2 linked regions of the Pseudosulfitobacter sp. DSM 107133 genome follow. The protein of the gene in region 1 interacts with the protein of each later gene in a pairwise test. Links are inferred from orthologs where the notes say so. Each region holds a gene or a part of one and is shown in the gene's direction. Other genes may lie near its edges.

The links. The genes of interacting proteins can lie anywhere in the genome.
Region 2: the proteins of DSM107133_RS08980 (region 1) and DSM107133_RS03735 interact in binary tests that used the Escherichia coli proteins (3 or more experiments, as listed by UniProt). The link is inferred for Pseudosulfitobacter sp. DSM 107133 from one-to-one orthologs.

The regions. Positions count from the first base shown.
Region 1 is NZ_CP085154.1:1,823,832-1,829,158, reverse strand. What follows is about bases 1-2,939. They hold DSM107133_RS08980 (ABC-F family ATP-binding cassette domain-containing protein), read left to right. Parts: upstream 1-515; coding sequence 516-2,363; downstream 2,364-2,939. Other genes in these bases: DSM107133_RS08975 (MarC family protein), read left to right, coding at 2,451-2,939; ndk (nucleoside-diphosphate kinase), read right to left, coding at 1-384. Outside these bases: more of DSM107133_RS08975, read left to right, coding at 2,940-3,077; DSM107133_RS08970 (TIGR02281 family clan AA aspartic protease), read left to right, coding at 3,104-3,685; DSM107133_RS08965 (DNA polymerase III subunit chi), read right to left, coding at 3,705-4,157; DSM107133_RS08960 (leucyl aminopeptidase), read right to left, coding at 4,161-5,327. UniProt on the Escherichia coli protein: Genetic data indicate it may be involved in ribosome assembly or function.
Region 2 is NZ_CP085154.1:756,159-764,498, reverse strand. Bases 1,950-5,513 are described here. They hold DSM107133_RS03735 (2-oxoglutarate dehydrogenase E1 component), read left to right. Parts: upstream 1,950-2,346; coding sequence 2,347-5,313; downstream 5,314-5,513. Other genes in these bases: odhB (2-oxoglutarate dehydrogenase complex dihydrolipoyllysine-residue succinyltransferase), read left to right, coding at 5,310-5,513; sucD (succinate--CoA ligase subunit alpha), read left to right, coding at 1,950-2,265. Also shown: sucC (ADP-forming succinate--CoA ligase subunit beta), read left to right, coding at 1-244; DSM107133_RS03745 (class I SAM-dependent methyltransferase), read left to right, coding at 509-1,192; more of sucD, read left to right, coding at 1,378-1,949; more of odhB, read left to right, coding at 5,514-6,815; DSM107133_RS03725 (MAPEG family protein), read left to right, coding at 6,899-7,294; lpdA (dihydrolipoyl dehydrogenase), read left to right, coding at 7,393-8,340. UniProt on the Escherichia coli protein: E1 component of the 2-oxoglutarate dehydrogenase (OGDH) complex which catalyzes the decarboxylation of 2-oxoglutarate, the first step in the conversion of 2-oxoglutarate to succinyl-CoA and CO(2).

The DNA.
Region 1 (5,327 bases):
TTCGACTGCGGCTGTTTCAGGCGCGTCCGACCCGTGAACCGAGTTTTCGCCAACGCTTTCGGCGAATTCGGCGCGGATGGTGCCGGGGGCTGCGTCTGCGGGGTTGGTGGCGCCCATGACTTCGCGGTTTTTCGCGATGGCGCCTTCGCCTTCCAGTACTTGTGCGACGATGGGCGCGGACGCCATGAATTCGCACAGTTCGTCATAGAACGGACGCTCGGCGTGCACGGCATAGAACTCGCCCGCTTGTGCCTTGGTCAGGTGGATGCGTTTCTGTGCGACGATGCGCAGGCCCGCTTCTTCGAACTTGGCGTTGATTGCGCCTGTCAGATTGCGGCGTGTTGCGTCGGGTTTGATGATCGAGAATGTGCGCTCAAGGGCCATGTCGGTGCTCCGGTTGTTCGGGCACCACACCTGCGGCCCCCGTGAATTGAAATCGCGGCTCCGATAGCATGGGGCTTGGCGCTTGAAAAGCGGCGATTGACGCCGCCGCTGCGTTGCGGCACACCGCGCCTATGTTGCGCATATCAGATATATCCTATTCCATCGCGGGCCGTCCTTTGTTCGAAGGCGCCTCTGCTGTCATTCCCGAAGGTCACAAGGTGGGCCTGATCGGCGCCAATGGCACGGGCAAAACCACGCTGTTCAAGCTGATCCGCCGCGAGCTGGTTCTGGAAGGTGGCAGCATCTCCCTGCCCTCCAAGGCGCGCATCGGCGGTGTGGCACAGGAAGTGCCCGCCTCGTCCACATCACTGCTGGACACGGTTCTGGCCGCCGACACCGAGCGCGCCGAGCTGATGGCCGACGACAGCACCGACCCCACCCGCATTGCCGAGATCCAGACCCGTCTGGCCGATATTGACGCATGGTCCGCCGAAGCGCGCGCCGCGACGATCCTCAAGGGGCTGGGCTTTGACGATGCCGAACAGCTGAAACCCTGCTCGGATTTCTCGGGCGGCTGGCGGATGCGCGTGGCGCTGGCGGCGGTGCTGTTTTCGCAACCCGACCTGCTGTTGCTGGACGAACCGACCAACTATCTCGACCTTGAAGGGGCGCTGTGGCTGGAAGCCTATCTGGCGAAATACCCCCACACGGTCATCATCATCAGCCACGACCGTGGCCTGTTGAACCGGGCCGTGGGTGCAATCCTGCATCTGGAAGAACGCCAGCTGACCTATTATTCCGGCCCCTATGACCAGTTCGCCCGCCAGCGCGCCGAACGCCGCGCCGTGCAGGCCGCAATGGCCAAGAAGCAACAGGCCCGCCGCGAGCACATGCAAAGCTTTGTCGACCGGTTCAAGGCCAAGGCATCCAAGGCCAAGCAGGCGCAGTCGCGTCTGAAGATGATCGAAAAGATGGACATGATTGCAGCCCCCGAAGAGGCGGCCAAACGCGTGTTCACCTTCCCCGAGCCCGAAGAGCTGTCGCCGCCGATCATCAACATCGAAGGCGGCACAACGGGCTATGGCGACACGGTGATCCTGTCCAAACTGAACCTGCGCATTGACCAGGACGACCGCATCGCCCTGCTGGGCAAGAACGGTCAGGGCAAATCGACCCTGTCGAAACTGCTGTCGGACCGCCTGCCGCTGATGTCGGGCAAGGCGACGCGGTCAACCAAGCTGCGCATCGGCTATTTCGCGCAGCACCAGGTGGACGAACTGCACATCGACGAAACGCCGTTGCAGCACCTTCAGTCGCTGCGTCCCGGCGTGATGCAGTCGAAACTGCGCGCGACACTTGCAGGCTTTGGCCTGGGCCCCGATCAGGCCGACACCGCCGTGGGCCGCCTTTCGGGCGGGCAAAAGGCACGTCTGTCGCTGCTGCTGGCCACCATCGACGCGCCGCACCTGCTGATCCTCGATGAGCCGACCAACCACCTGGACATCGAATCCCGCGAGGCACTGGTCGAGGCGCTGACCGCCTATACCGGTGCGGTGATCCTGGTCAGCCACGACATGCACCTTTTGGGTTTGGTCGCGGACCGGTTGTGGCTGGTGTCGGATGGCACCGTGCGCCCCTATGACGAAGATCTGGAAGCCTATCGCAAGATGCTGTTGTCGGCAGACAAGCCCGCCAAACCGGCCAAGGTCGAAGCCCCCAAGGCCAAGCGCCCCAGCCGCGAAAAGGTTCTGGAATTGCGCGCCGAGGCCCGCAAATCCGAAGCCCGCGTGGACAAGCTGAACGAGATGCGCGACAAACTGGCCAAGAAACTGGCCGACCCTGCGCTTTATGACGACAGCAAAAAGGGCGAGGCCGAAGTCTGGCAGAAGAAATACGCCGAAGTGATGAACGCACTGGACCGCGCCGAGGCGATGTGGATGGCCGCGCTTGAAAAACTGGAAGGCGCCGACGCCGTCTGATACTTCTCTGGTTTAGAAAATCCCGGGGGAAACGCGCCAGCGTTGGGGGCAGCGCCCCCATCCCGCCCCGCCGCGAGAAAGACCATGATGATCGACACCGCCTTTCTGATCACCGCCTTTGTCACCATGTTCGTGGTGATCGACCCGCTGGGCATGGCCCCGTTGTTCGTGGCTCTGACCCAGGGCATGACCGCAGCACGCCGTCGCGCCATTGCCGTGCGCGCTTGTGTCACCGGTTTTATCTTGCTGCTGGCCTTTGCCGCCTTTGGTGAAAAACTGCTGGGTTTCATTGGCATTTCCATGCCTGCATTCCGCGTTGCGGGGGGTATCCTGTTGTTCATCACCGCTCTCGACATGCTGTTCGAACGGCGCACCAAACGGCGCGAGGACACATCCGAGGATCACGGCGACGATCCGTCAATCTTCCCGCTTGCCATTCCGCTGATCGCCGGGCCGGGTGCGATTGCTTCGGTGATCCTGCTGACCGGCCAGCAACCGGGGCTCGCGGGTCTGGGTATTGTGGCCGGCATCACGCTGGCGGTTCTGCTGGTGGTCTTTGTGTTGTTTCTGGCCTCTGGCCTGCTGGAACGGGCGTTGGGCAAGACCGGCATCACCGTCGTGACCCGCCTGCTGGGCATGTTGCTGGCGGCGCTGTCGGTTCAGTTTGTTCTGGACGGCCTGCGCGCCTTCAGTTTCTACGAAGGGCTTGGCTAGGCCGCTGATCTGCATATATTCAGATGATGGATACTTTTGACACTGGACGGCTGATCTATCTTGTACTGCTTTTGCTGATGATCGTCGGCTGGGGCGTGGCATCGGGGCGCCAATCCATGAACAAGACGCTGCAATATGCCGCCGTTTGGGGGTTTATCATTCTGGGGGCCGTCGCCGCCGTGGGCCTGTGGGATGACATTTCGCGCACTGCATTGCCCTATCAGGCCACGGTCGTTAACGAAAACACCATCTCGGTGCCGCGCAGCCGCGATGGCCATTATTACCTGACCTTGCAGGTGAACGGGGCCGATATCCGCTTTGTCGTCGACACCGGGGCCACCGATATCGTGCTGTCGCAAGCCGACGCCAAGCGCGCAGGGCTCGACGTTGCCGATCTGGATTATTTCGGGCGTGCCGGCACCGCCAACGGCGAAGTTTCAACGGCGTCGGTGCGGTTGCAAAGCGTGGCGCTGGGCCCCATCGTAGACCATAATATTTCCGCAGTCGTGAATGGCGGCGAGATGAACGGATCGTTGCTGGGCATGGGCTATCTGCAACATTGGGGCAACATCTCGATTGCGCGCGATACGCTGACGTTAACCAGATAAACTTGGACCTCTAAGCGGTTCAGGTTTCGGCTTTTTTCTCCCATCGACCGGATTCTTCCGACCAATATTGGGCCGCAGCACCCGCGTCTTTCAACCGTTTCCACTGACTGCGTGCGCTGTCCAGCGCCTCGGGATCATAGCCGTCGAACAGGATACAGACACGCTCCATGCGCGCCACTTCCTCGGCGCTGACCTCGGCCCCGTCAACCGCCATGATGCAGGTGGCCCCGTTGGGGCAATCGCCCTGTGTGGTCAGCAGGATCGGCTGGGCCGCGTCATGCGCGCCCCCTGCCATCCCGTGCGGCACAAACCCCTGTCCCAGCCACAGCCGGTCATCCAGATGCGCCATGCGCGCCACCTCGCGCCCGCGCACGGCCACGCGCCAGCCCGCGCCACGCGCCTTGCCCAGCAGCATGGCCAAGGTGTCCTCCATCGAGCGCTGGGTCAGGTGGTAGAAATAGGCGGCTCCCATGGGTTACTTGCCTTCGCACATGTCCGAAACCAGCCGGTTCAGCGCCGCAACACCCCAGCCCGTCGCGCCCTTGGGGGCCAGTGCCGTTTCTGATGTAACCGAGGCGACACCTGCAATATCAAGGTGGATCCAAGGCGTCTCATCCTTGACAAACCGTTTGAGGAACTGTGCCGCAGTGATCGACCCCGCAGGGCGTCCGCCCACGTTTTTCATATCGGCAATGCGGCTTTTCAACTGGTCGTCATAGGCCTGTCCCAGCGGCATCCGCCACGCACCTTCGTTTTCGGACTGCGCCGCTTTCAGGAACGCATTGCACAGCGTATCGTCGTTGGAAAACACACCAGCGTTTTCATGGCCCAGACCGATGATGATCGCGCCGGTCAGCGTGGCCAGATCAATCATGCCCGTCGGTTTGAACCGCTCTTGCGCATACCACATCACGTCGCACAGAACGAGACGCCCCTCGGCATCGGTGTTGATCACCTCGATGGTGTCGCCCTTCATCGAGGTCACAACATCGCCGGGGCGCACGGCATTGCCCGAGGGCATGTTTTCGACCAGCCCGACCAGCCCGACGACGTTGGCCTTGGCCTTGCGCAGCGCCAGTGCGCGCATCACACCGGCCACAACGCCCGCGCCGCCCATGTCCATGGTCATATCTTCCATACCGGCCGCGGGTTTCAGGCTGATACCGCCGGTGTCAAACACCACACCCTTGCCAACCAGCGCCAGCGGCGCGTCGCCCTTGGTGCCGCCGTTCCACTGCATGACAACCACTTTCGACGGGCTGTCAGACCCCTGCCCCACACACAAAATCGAACCCATTCCAAGGCTTGCAAGCTGATCTTCATCCAGAATCTCAACCGTCAACCCGATCTCTTCCATCGCCATCAGACGGTCGGCAAATTCAGTGGTGGTCAGAACGTTGGCCGGTTCGTTCACCAGATCGCGGGTAAAGAATGCGCCCTCGGCCACGGCCATCAGCGGCGCGGCGGTGGTCTGCACCTCGTCGGGTTTGGCGCACATGACACGCACCGCGCCCTCGGCAGGTTTGGCGTCGCTCTTGTGGGCGTTAAAGCTGTAGTCGCGCATCGCAAGGCCAAAGCCCAGTTCGGCGGCGTGGCGCATACTGGCGGCACAGACCAGCATATCGGCCCGGCCCCGCACCTT
Region 2 (8,340 bases), 1.1 Mb from region 1 along the record:
GGACCCGCAGGTCAAAGGCATTCTGGTGAACATCTTCGGCGGCATCATGCGCTGCGATGTGATCGCCGAGGGCGTTGTTGCCGCGGTGAAAGAAGTGGGCCTGAAAGTGCCGTTGGTTGTCCGTCTCGAAGGCACGAACGTGCAACAGGGCAAGGACATCATCAACAACTCCGGCCTTGATGTCATTGCCGCAGAAGACCTGAAAGACGGCGCGCAGAAGATCGTGAAAGCGGTCAAAGGCTAAGGCAAGTGATGCACCAAGCCGCACATGTCTATGACAGCCCCGTGCTGTATGTCGCCTGTGATGCACCGGCGACCCCATCTTTTATCAAAAAGTTGGGGTCACCGGCAGGCGGGCATGTCATTTGTGCCGCAAGGGCTTTCTTTTGATCTGATGCATAGCGTGTCAACATATCGTCCCTGCCCACTGTGCGAGAGCACGCAATGCGTGCCACTGCGGGCCTATTCGCCCGATCCGTGGCAAGTGGTCACTTGCGATGAATGTAGCATGACTTATCTGCGCAATCCTGTGGTCTATGAGGCCTTGGAGCAAGATTTTGCTTGGGAAAAGACCTATGCTGCCAAGGCTGAGGCATCAAAAGGGTCAACCTTTGCAAGCAAGTTCGTGCGCAAGCTGCGCACAAACCTTGGTGTTATACATCGGGACAAGCAGGCGCACTTCCGGCGTTGGTTCTCCGACGGTCATGTGCTTGACATCGGCTGTGGTGCGGGTGCGCGCATTCTGCCGCCAATGACCCCCTTTGGCATCGAACTGAGCACCGCCTTGCATGCGCAGGCCGACGACATCATGCGTTCACGGGGCGGGTATTGTCTCAAGGGTGCAGGAGCAGAGACCATTTGGGAATTTGACGAGGCCCAATTCGATGGCATCGTAATGTTCTCGTATCTGGAACATGAAACCAATGTCATGGGCGTTCTAAATGGTGTGTACCGCGCACTGAAGAACACAGGCGCGGTATTTGTGCGGGTGCCTAATTTCAACAGCCTGAACCGCAAGATCATTGGCCCGAAATGGTGCGGCTTTCGCTACCCTGATCATGTGAACTATTTTAGTTTGCGCACATTGCGCAAAGCTGCCGCTGACGCAGGGTTCACCACAAAACTGGTCAACAGTTTCAGCCTGCCCGTTGACGACAACATATCGGTCTTGTTGCGCAAGGTGGCCGCATGAGACGCGCGATCAATACCCCATCCGCTGTCGCGCGGCCTTTCGGAGAAGCCAGTGCAGGCACCGCCGATACGCAAGCTGTACAGACCGCAAACCTCTTCACTGGGAGCTGGCCCACCCGCGGCAGCCAGTCACCCGTCATTCCAACATCCGAAACAACCGACAGATCGTAAGCAAGGAAACCAAACATGGCCGTTCTTATCGACGAAAACACAAAAGTCATCTGCCAGGGCCTGACCGGCTCGCAGGGGACATTCCACACCGAACAGGCAATCGCTTACGGCACCAAGATGGTCGGAGGCGTGACACCGGGCAAAGGCGGCCAGAAACATCTGGACCTGCCGGTCTTCAACTCGGTCCACGAAGCCATGCATGTCACCGAAGCCAACGCCTCGGTCATCTATGTGCCGCCCCCCTTTGCCGCGGATTCGATCCTGGAAGCGATTGACGCAGAAATGCCGCTGATCGTCTGCATCACCGAAGGGATTCCGGTTCTGGACATGATGCGCGTCAAGCGCGCGCTGGAAGGGTCCAAATCGCGCCTGATCGGCCCCAACTGTCCCGGCGTGATCACGCCGGACGCTTGCAAGATCGGCATTATGCCCGGCCACATCCACAAACGCGGCTCGGTGGGTGTTGTTTCGCGCTCGGGGACGCTTACCTATGAGGCTGTGAAACAGACAACCGACATGGGACTGGGCCAGTCTTCGGCCGTGGGCATCGGCGGCGACCCCATCAAGGGGACCGAGCACATCGACGTGCTGGAAATGTTCCTGGCCGACCCTGAAACACAGTCGATCATCATGATCGGTGAAATCGGCGGCTCTGCCGAGGAAGAGGCGGCACAGTTCCTGGCAGATGAGCGCAAAAAGGGCCGCTGGAAGCCCACCGCCGGTTTTATCGCCGGCCGCACCGCCCCTCCGGGCCGCCGCATGGGCCACGCAGGCGCCATCGTTGCCGGTGGCAAGGGCGACGCAGAAAGCAAGATCAACGCAATGCGCGAAGCCGGTATCGTGGTGGCAGACAGCCCCGCAACACTGGGCGAAGCCGTGCAAGAAGCGATCAACAAAGACTAACCTGTCTCAAGGCGGGGCACCCCCCCGCCTTGGTATCTTTAACCATTATGCGGCCACGTCTCACATCCGAGGTATCTCGCCATGACCGACCACCCAGCCAACGACCAGTTCCACGCCTCGTCCTTCATGCAAGGACACAACGCGGAATACCTTGAACAGATGTATGCCCGCTATGCCAACAATCCCGGCGCGGTAGACGAAGCCTGGCAGGCCTTTTTCAAGGCGATGGGCGACGAGAACAGCAACGTCAAAGCCGAGGCCGCAGGCCCCTCTTGGGCGCGCAGCGACTGGCCGCCGATGCCGGGCGACGACCTGACCCAGGCGCTGACAGGCGAATGGGCCGCTCCGGCTGAGGTCAAAGGGGCTGGCGACAAGATCAAGGCCAAGGCAGAGGCCAAAGGCGTAGAGTTGAGCGACGAGATGGTCAAACGCGCCGTGCTGGACAGCATCCGCGCGCTGATGATCATCCGCGCCTATCGCATCCGTGGTCACCTGGTGGCCGATCTTGACCCGCTGGGCATGCGCGACAAGACCCCCCACCCCGAGCTGGATCCGAAATCCTACGGCTTTACCGACGCCGACATGGATCGTCCGATTTTCATCGACAACGTGTTGGGGCTGGAAATCGCCACCATGCGGCAGATTGTCGAAATCGTGAACCGGACCTATTGCGGCACCTTTGCGCTGCAATACATGCACATTTCCAACCCTGATGAAGCCAGTTGGCTGAAGGAACGGATCGAAGGGCTGGGCAAGGAAATCCAGTTCACCCGTGAGGGCCGCAAGGCGATCCTGAACAAGATGGTCGAGGCCGAAGGATTCGAAAAATTCCTGCACGTCAAATACATGGGCACCAAGCGCTTTGGCCTTGATGGTGGCGAAAGCCTGATCCCCGCGATGGAGCAGATCATCAAGCGTGGCGGCGCCCTGGGCGTCAAGGAAATCGTCATTGGCATGCCGCACCGCGGCCGCCTGTCGGTTCTGGCCAACGTGATGCAAAAACCCTACCGCGCGATCTTCAACGAGTTTCAGGGCGGCAGCTTCAAACCCGAAGACGTCGATGGCTCGGGCGATGTGAAATATCACCTTGGCGCGTCCTCGGACCGTCAGTTTGATGACAACACCGTCCACCTGTCGCTGACCGCCAACCCGTCGCACCTCGAAGCGGTGAACCCTGTGGTTCTGGGCAAGGCACGCGCCAAGCAGGACCAGTGGAACGATGCCGAGCGCACCTGCGTCATGCCGATCCTGCTACACGGCGATGCGGCCTTTGCCGGTCAGGGTGTCGTGGCGGAATGTTTCGCCCTGTCGGGCCTGCGCGGCCACCGCACCGGTGGCACCATACACGTCGTGGTGAACAACCAGATCGGTTTCACCACCGCGCCGCACTTCTCGCGGTCTTCCCCCTATCCCACCGACAACGCGCTGGTGGTCGAGGCGCCCATTTTCCACGTCAACGGTGACGACCCCGAAGCCGTGGTTCACGCCGCGAAAGTGGCCACCGAGTTCCGTCAGAAATTCCACAAGGATGTGGTTATCGACATTTTCTGCTACCGCCGTTTTGGTCACAACGAGGGCGACGAGCCCATGTTCACCAACCCGGTGATGTACAAGAAGATCAAAAAGCAAAAGACCACGCTGACGCTGTACACCGACCGTCTGGTCAAAGACGGGCTGATCCCCGAGGGCGAGATCGAGGACATGAAGGCGGCGTTTCAGGCCAAGCTGAACGAAGAGTTCGAGGCCGGAAAAGAATACCGCCCGAACAAGGCCGACTGGCTGGATGGCAAGTGGTCGCATCTGGATAAGATGAAGCAAAAGAAATACCAGCGCGGCAAGACAGCGATCAAGCCCGAAACGCTGGCCGAAGTTGGCAAGGGGCTGACGACAGCCCCCGCCGGTGTTCCCCTGCACAAAACTGTCGAACGTCTGCTGGACGCCAAAAAGGCGATGTTTGAAACAGGGACCGGATTCGACTGGGCCACTGCCGAGGCCATCGCGTTCGGCTCGCTGCTGACCGAAGGCTATCCTGTGCGTCTGTCCGGTCAGGACAGCGCGCGCGGCACCTTCAGCCAGCGCCATTCCGCCCTGATCAACCAGGACACCGAAGAACGCTACTATCCGCTGAACAACATCCGTGAAGGTCAGGCACAATACGACGTCATCGATTCGATGCTGTCGGAATATGCGGTGCTTGGCTTTGAATACGGGTATTCGATGGCAGAACCCAACGCCCTGACCCTGTGGGAAGCGCAGTTTGGCGATTTCGCCAACGGTGCGCAGATCATGTTCGACCAGTTCATCAGCTCGGGCGAAAGCAAATGGCTGCGGATGTCCGGCCTGACGGTCCTGCTGCCCCACGGCTTCGAGGGGCAAGGCCCCGAACACTCCAGCGCCCGTCTGGAACGGTTCTTGCAGATGTGCGGTCAGGACAACTGGATCGTGGCCAATTGCACCACGCCTGCAAACTACTTTCACATCCTGCGCCGCCAGATCCACCGCGACTTCCGCAAGCCGCTGATCCTGATGACGCCGAAATCGCTGCTGCGTCACAAGCTGGCCGTCAGCAAGGCCGACGAGTTTACCACCGGATCATCCTTCCACCGCGTGCTGTGGGACGATGCCCAGCACGGCAATTCGGACACCACTTTGGTGGCCGATGACAAGATCAAGCGCGTGGTGATGTGTTCGGGCAAGGTCTATTATGACCTGCTGGAAGAACGCGACGCCCGTGGCATCGACGATGTCTATTTGATGCGCTTCGAACAGTTCTACCCTTTCCCCGCGCAATCCGCGGTGAAGGAGCTGGAACGCTTCAAGGATGCCGAGATGATCTGGTGTCAGGAAGAGCCCAAGAACCAGGGCGCCTGGACCTTTATCGAGCCCAACATCGAATGGGTTCTGGGCCGGATCAAGGCCAAACACCTGCGTCCCGAATATGTCGGACGCGCCACATCGGCGTCGCCGGCCACAGGTCTGGCCAGCCAGCACAAAGCACAACAAGCCGCCCTCGTTGACGAGGCGCTGACCATCAAAGGATCGAAATAATGACTGATGTCCGCGTGCCCACCCTGGGCGAATCCGTGACCGAAGCCACCGTTGCCACATGGTTCAAGAAACCGGGCGACACGGTGGCCGTTGACGAAATGCTGTGCGAACTGGAAACCGACAAGGTCACCGTCGAGGTGCCCAGCCCCGTTGCGGGCACCATGGGCGATATCATCGCCGCCGAAGGCGAAACCGTGGGTGTCGATGCCCTGCTGGCGACAATCACGGAAGGTGGCGCAGCCGCAGCAGATGCCCCCAAAGCCGCCGAAGCCAAAGAAACCCCCGCCGCAAAATCGTCGGGGGACGACAGCGTTGACGTGATGGTCCCGACCTTGGGCGAATCCGTGACCGAAGCGACCGTCAGCACCTGGTTCAAAAAGGTTGGTGACACCGTCGCCCAAGACGAAATGCTGTGCGAGCTGGAAACAGACAAGGTCAGCGTCGAAGTGCCCGCGCCCGCCAGCGGTGTCTTGACCGAGATCACAGCGCCCGAAGGCACCACCGTGGACGCCACTGCCAAGCTGGCGGTCATTTCAGGCTCGGCTTCGGGTCAGGCCGCAGCACCGGCCCAAGCCGCCAAAGCGGCACCAGCAGCAAGCACCTCGGGCAAAGACGTGGAAGACGCGCCCTCGGCCAAGAAAGCCATGGCCGAGGCCGGCATCAGCCGCGATCAGGTCTCCGGCTCGGGCCGTGACGGGCGTATCATGAAGGACGACGTGGCCAAGGCCGTGGCTGCCGCTGGTTCGGCCCCTGCCCCGCAGGCCGCCGCAGCCCCGCGCGCGCCGGTCTCTGCCGACGATGCATCGCGCGAAGAACGGGTGAAAATGACCCGTCTGCGCCAGACCATCGCGCGCCGTCTGAAAGACAGCCAGAACACCGCCGCGATGCTGACCACCTATAACGAGGTCGACATGACCGAGGTGATGGCGCTGCGCAAAGAATACAAGGACCTGTTCCTGAAGAAACACGGCGTGAAGCTTGGCTTTATGTCCTTCTTCACCAAGGCCTGCGTGCACGCGCTGAAAGAGGTCCCCGAGGTCAACGCCGAGATCGACGGCACCGACGTGGTCTACAAGAACTTCGTTCACATGGGCATCGCCGCAGGCACGCCCACGGGTCTGGTTGTTCCGGTGATCCGCGATGCCGACGCGATGTCCTTTGCCGAGATCGAAAAGGCGATTGCCGAAAAAGGCGCGCGTGCCCGTGACGGCAAGCTGTCGATGGCGGAAATGCAGGGCGGCACCTTCACCATCTCGAACGGTGGTGTCTACGGCTCGCTGATGTCCTCGCCCATCCTGAACCCGCCGCAATCGGGTATCCTGGGGATGCACAAGATCCAGGACCGCCCGATGGCGATCAACGGTCAGGTGGTGATCCGTCCGATGATGTATCTGGCGCTGTCCTACGATCACCGCATCGTTGACGGCAAGGGCGCGGTGACCTTCCTGGTGCGCGTCAAGGAAGCGCTGGAAGATCCCCGCCGGTTGCTGATGGATCTGTAAACCAAAAACAGGTCAGCGCCCTATGGCTTGGGCGCTGGCCGGCACTCCCGCACTCCTGCATCTTCCGATTTGGACACGATGACATGACGCCCCTCCTCCTCACCCTCGCCCTCGCCGGCCTGTTGCACATCGCGCAATTCGTCACGGCCTCAACAATGGCGAACATGGATGTGGGGCCGGGCTATACCACCAGCCCGCGCGACCGCGCGCCCAGCCGCCCGATGCGCAATGCCACGGCGCGGATGCTGCGGGCCTATGACAACAACGTGCAGATGTTCCCGTTCTTTGCCGCCGCCGTGTTCCTGATCCACCTGACGGATCAGGTCAGCGCAGTGACACTGGGGGCCGCTTGGGTCTATCTGGCCGCCCGTGCGCTTTATATCCCCGCCTATGCGCTGGGATGGCGGCCGTGGCGGTCCTATATCTGGCTGGTGGCCATGGCCTGCGTCACCGTACTTTTCATCGCCGCCCTGATCTAGGAACGCGCCCGCAAAACACATGGCACCCGCGCCATACTGAAAGCCGTCAGCGGTCTGACACAGGCCACAGCGGCGCACACGACCAAGGAGAAGACCTCATGGCATCCTACGACGTTATCATCATCGGCTCCGGCCCCGGCGGCTATGTCTGCGCCATCCGTTGCGCGCAACTGGGCCTGAAAGTGGCCTGCGTCGAAGGGCGTGACACGCTGGGCGGCACCTGCCTGAACGTCGGCTGCATCCCGTCCAAGGCATTGCTGCACGCATCCCACATGCTGCACGAGGCCGAGCACAACTTTGCCGAAATGGGCCTGAAGGGCAAAAGCCCCTCGGTCGACTGGAAGCAGATGCTGACCTACAAACAGTCCACCGTCGACACCAACACCAAAGGCATCGGATTCCTGTTCAAAAAGAACAAGGTCGACTGGCTGAAAGGCTGGGGCTCGATCCCCGAGGCGGGCAAGGTCAAGGTTGGTGACGAGGTCCACGAGGCCAAGAACATCATCATCGCCACCGGCTCCGAGGCGGCGTCGCTGCCCGGCGTCGAAGTGGACGAAAAGGTCGTCGTGACCTCCACCGGCGCGCTGGAGCTGGGCAAGGTGCCGAAATCCCTCGTTGTGATCGGCGCGGGCGTGATCGGGCTGGAACTGGGCAGCGTTTATGCGCGTCTGGGGTCCGAGGTAACCGTCGTGGAATATCTGGACGCGATCACCCCCGGCATGGACCCCGAGGTTCAGAAAACCTTCCAGCGGATGCTGACCAAGCAGGGCCTGAAGTTCATCATGGGCGCTGCCGTGCAAAAGACCGAAGCGACCAAGACCAAGGCAAAGGTGCATTACAAACTGCGCAAGGACGACAGCGAACACGTGCTGGACGCCGATGTGGTTCTGGTGGCAACAGGCCGCAAGCCTTACGTCGACGGGCTGGGCCTCGAGGGTCTGGGCGTCGAGATGACCAAACGCGGTCAGATCAAGGTGGGCAAGGACTGGCAGACCAGCGTGCCGGGCGTCTACGCCATCGGCGACGTGATCGAAGGGCCGATGCTG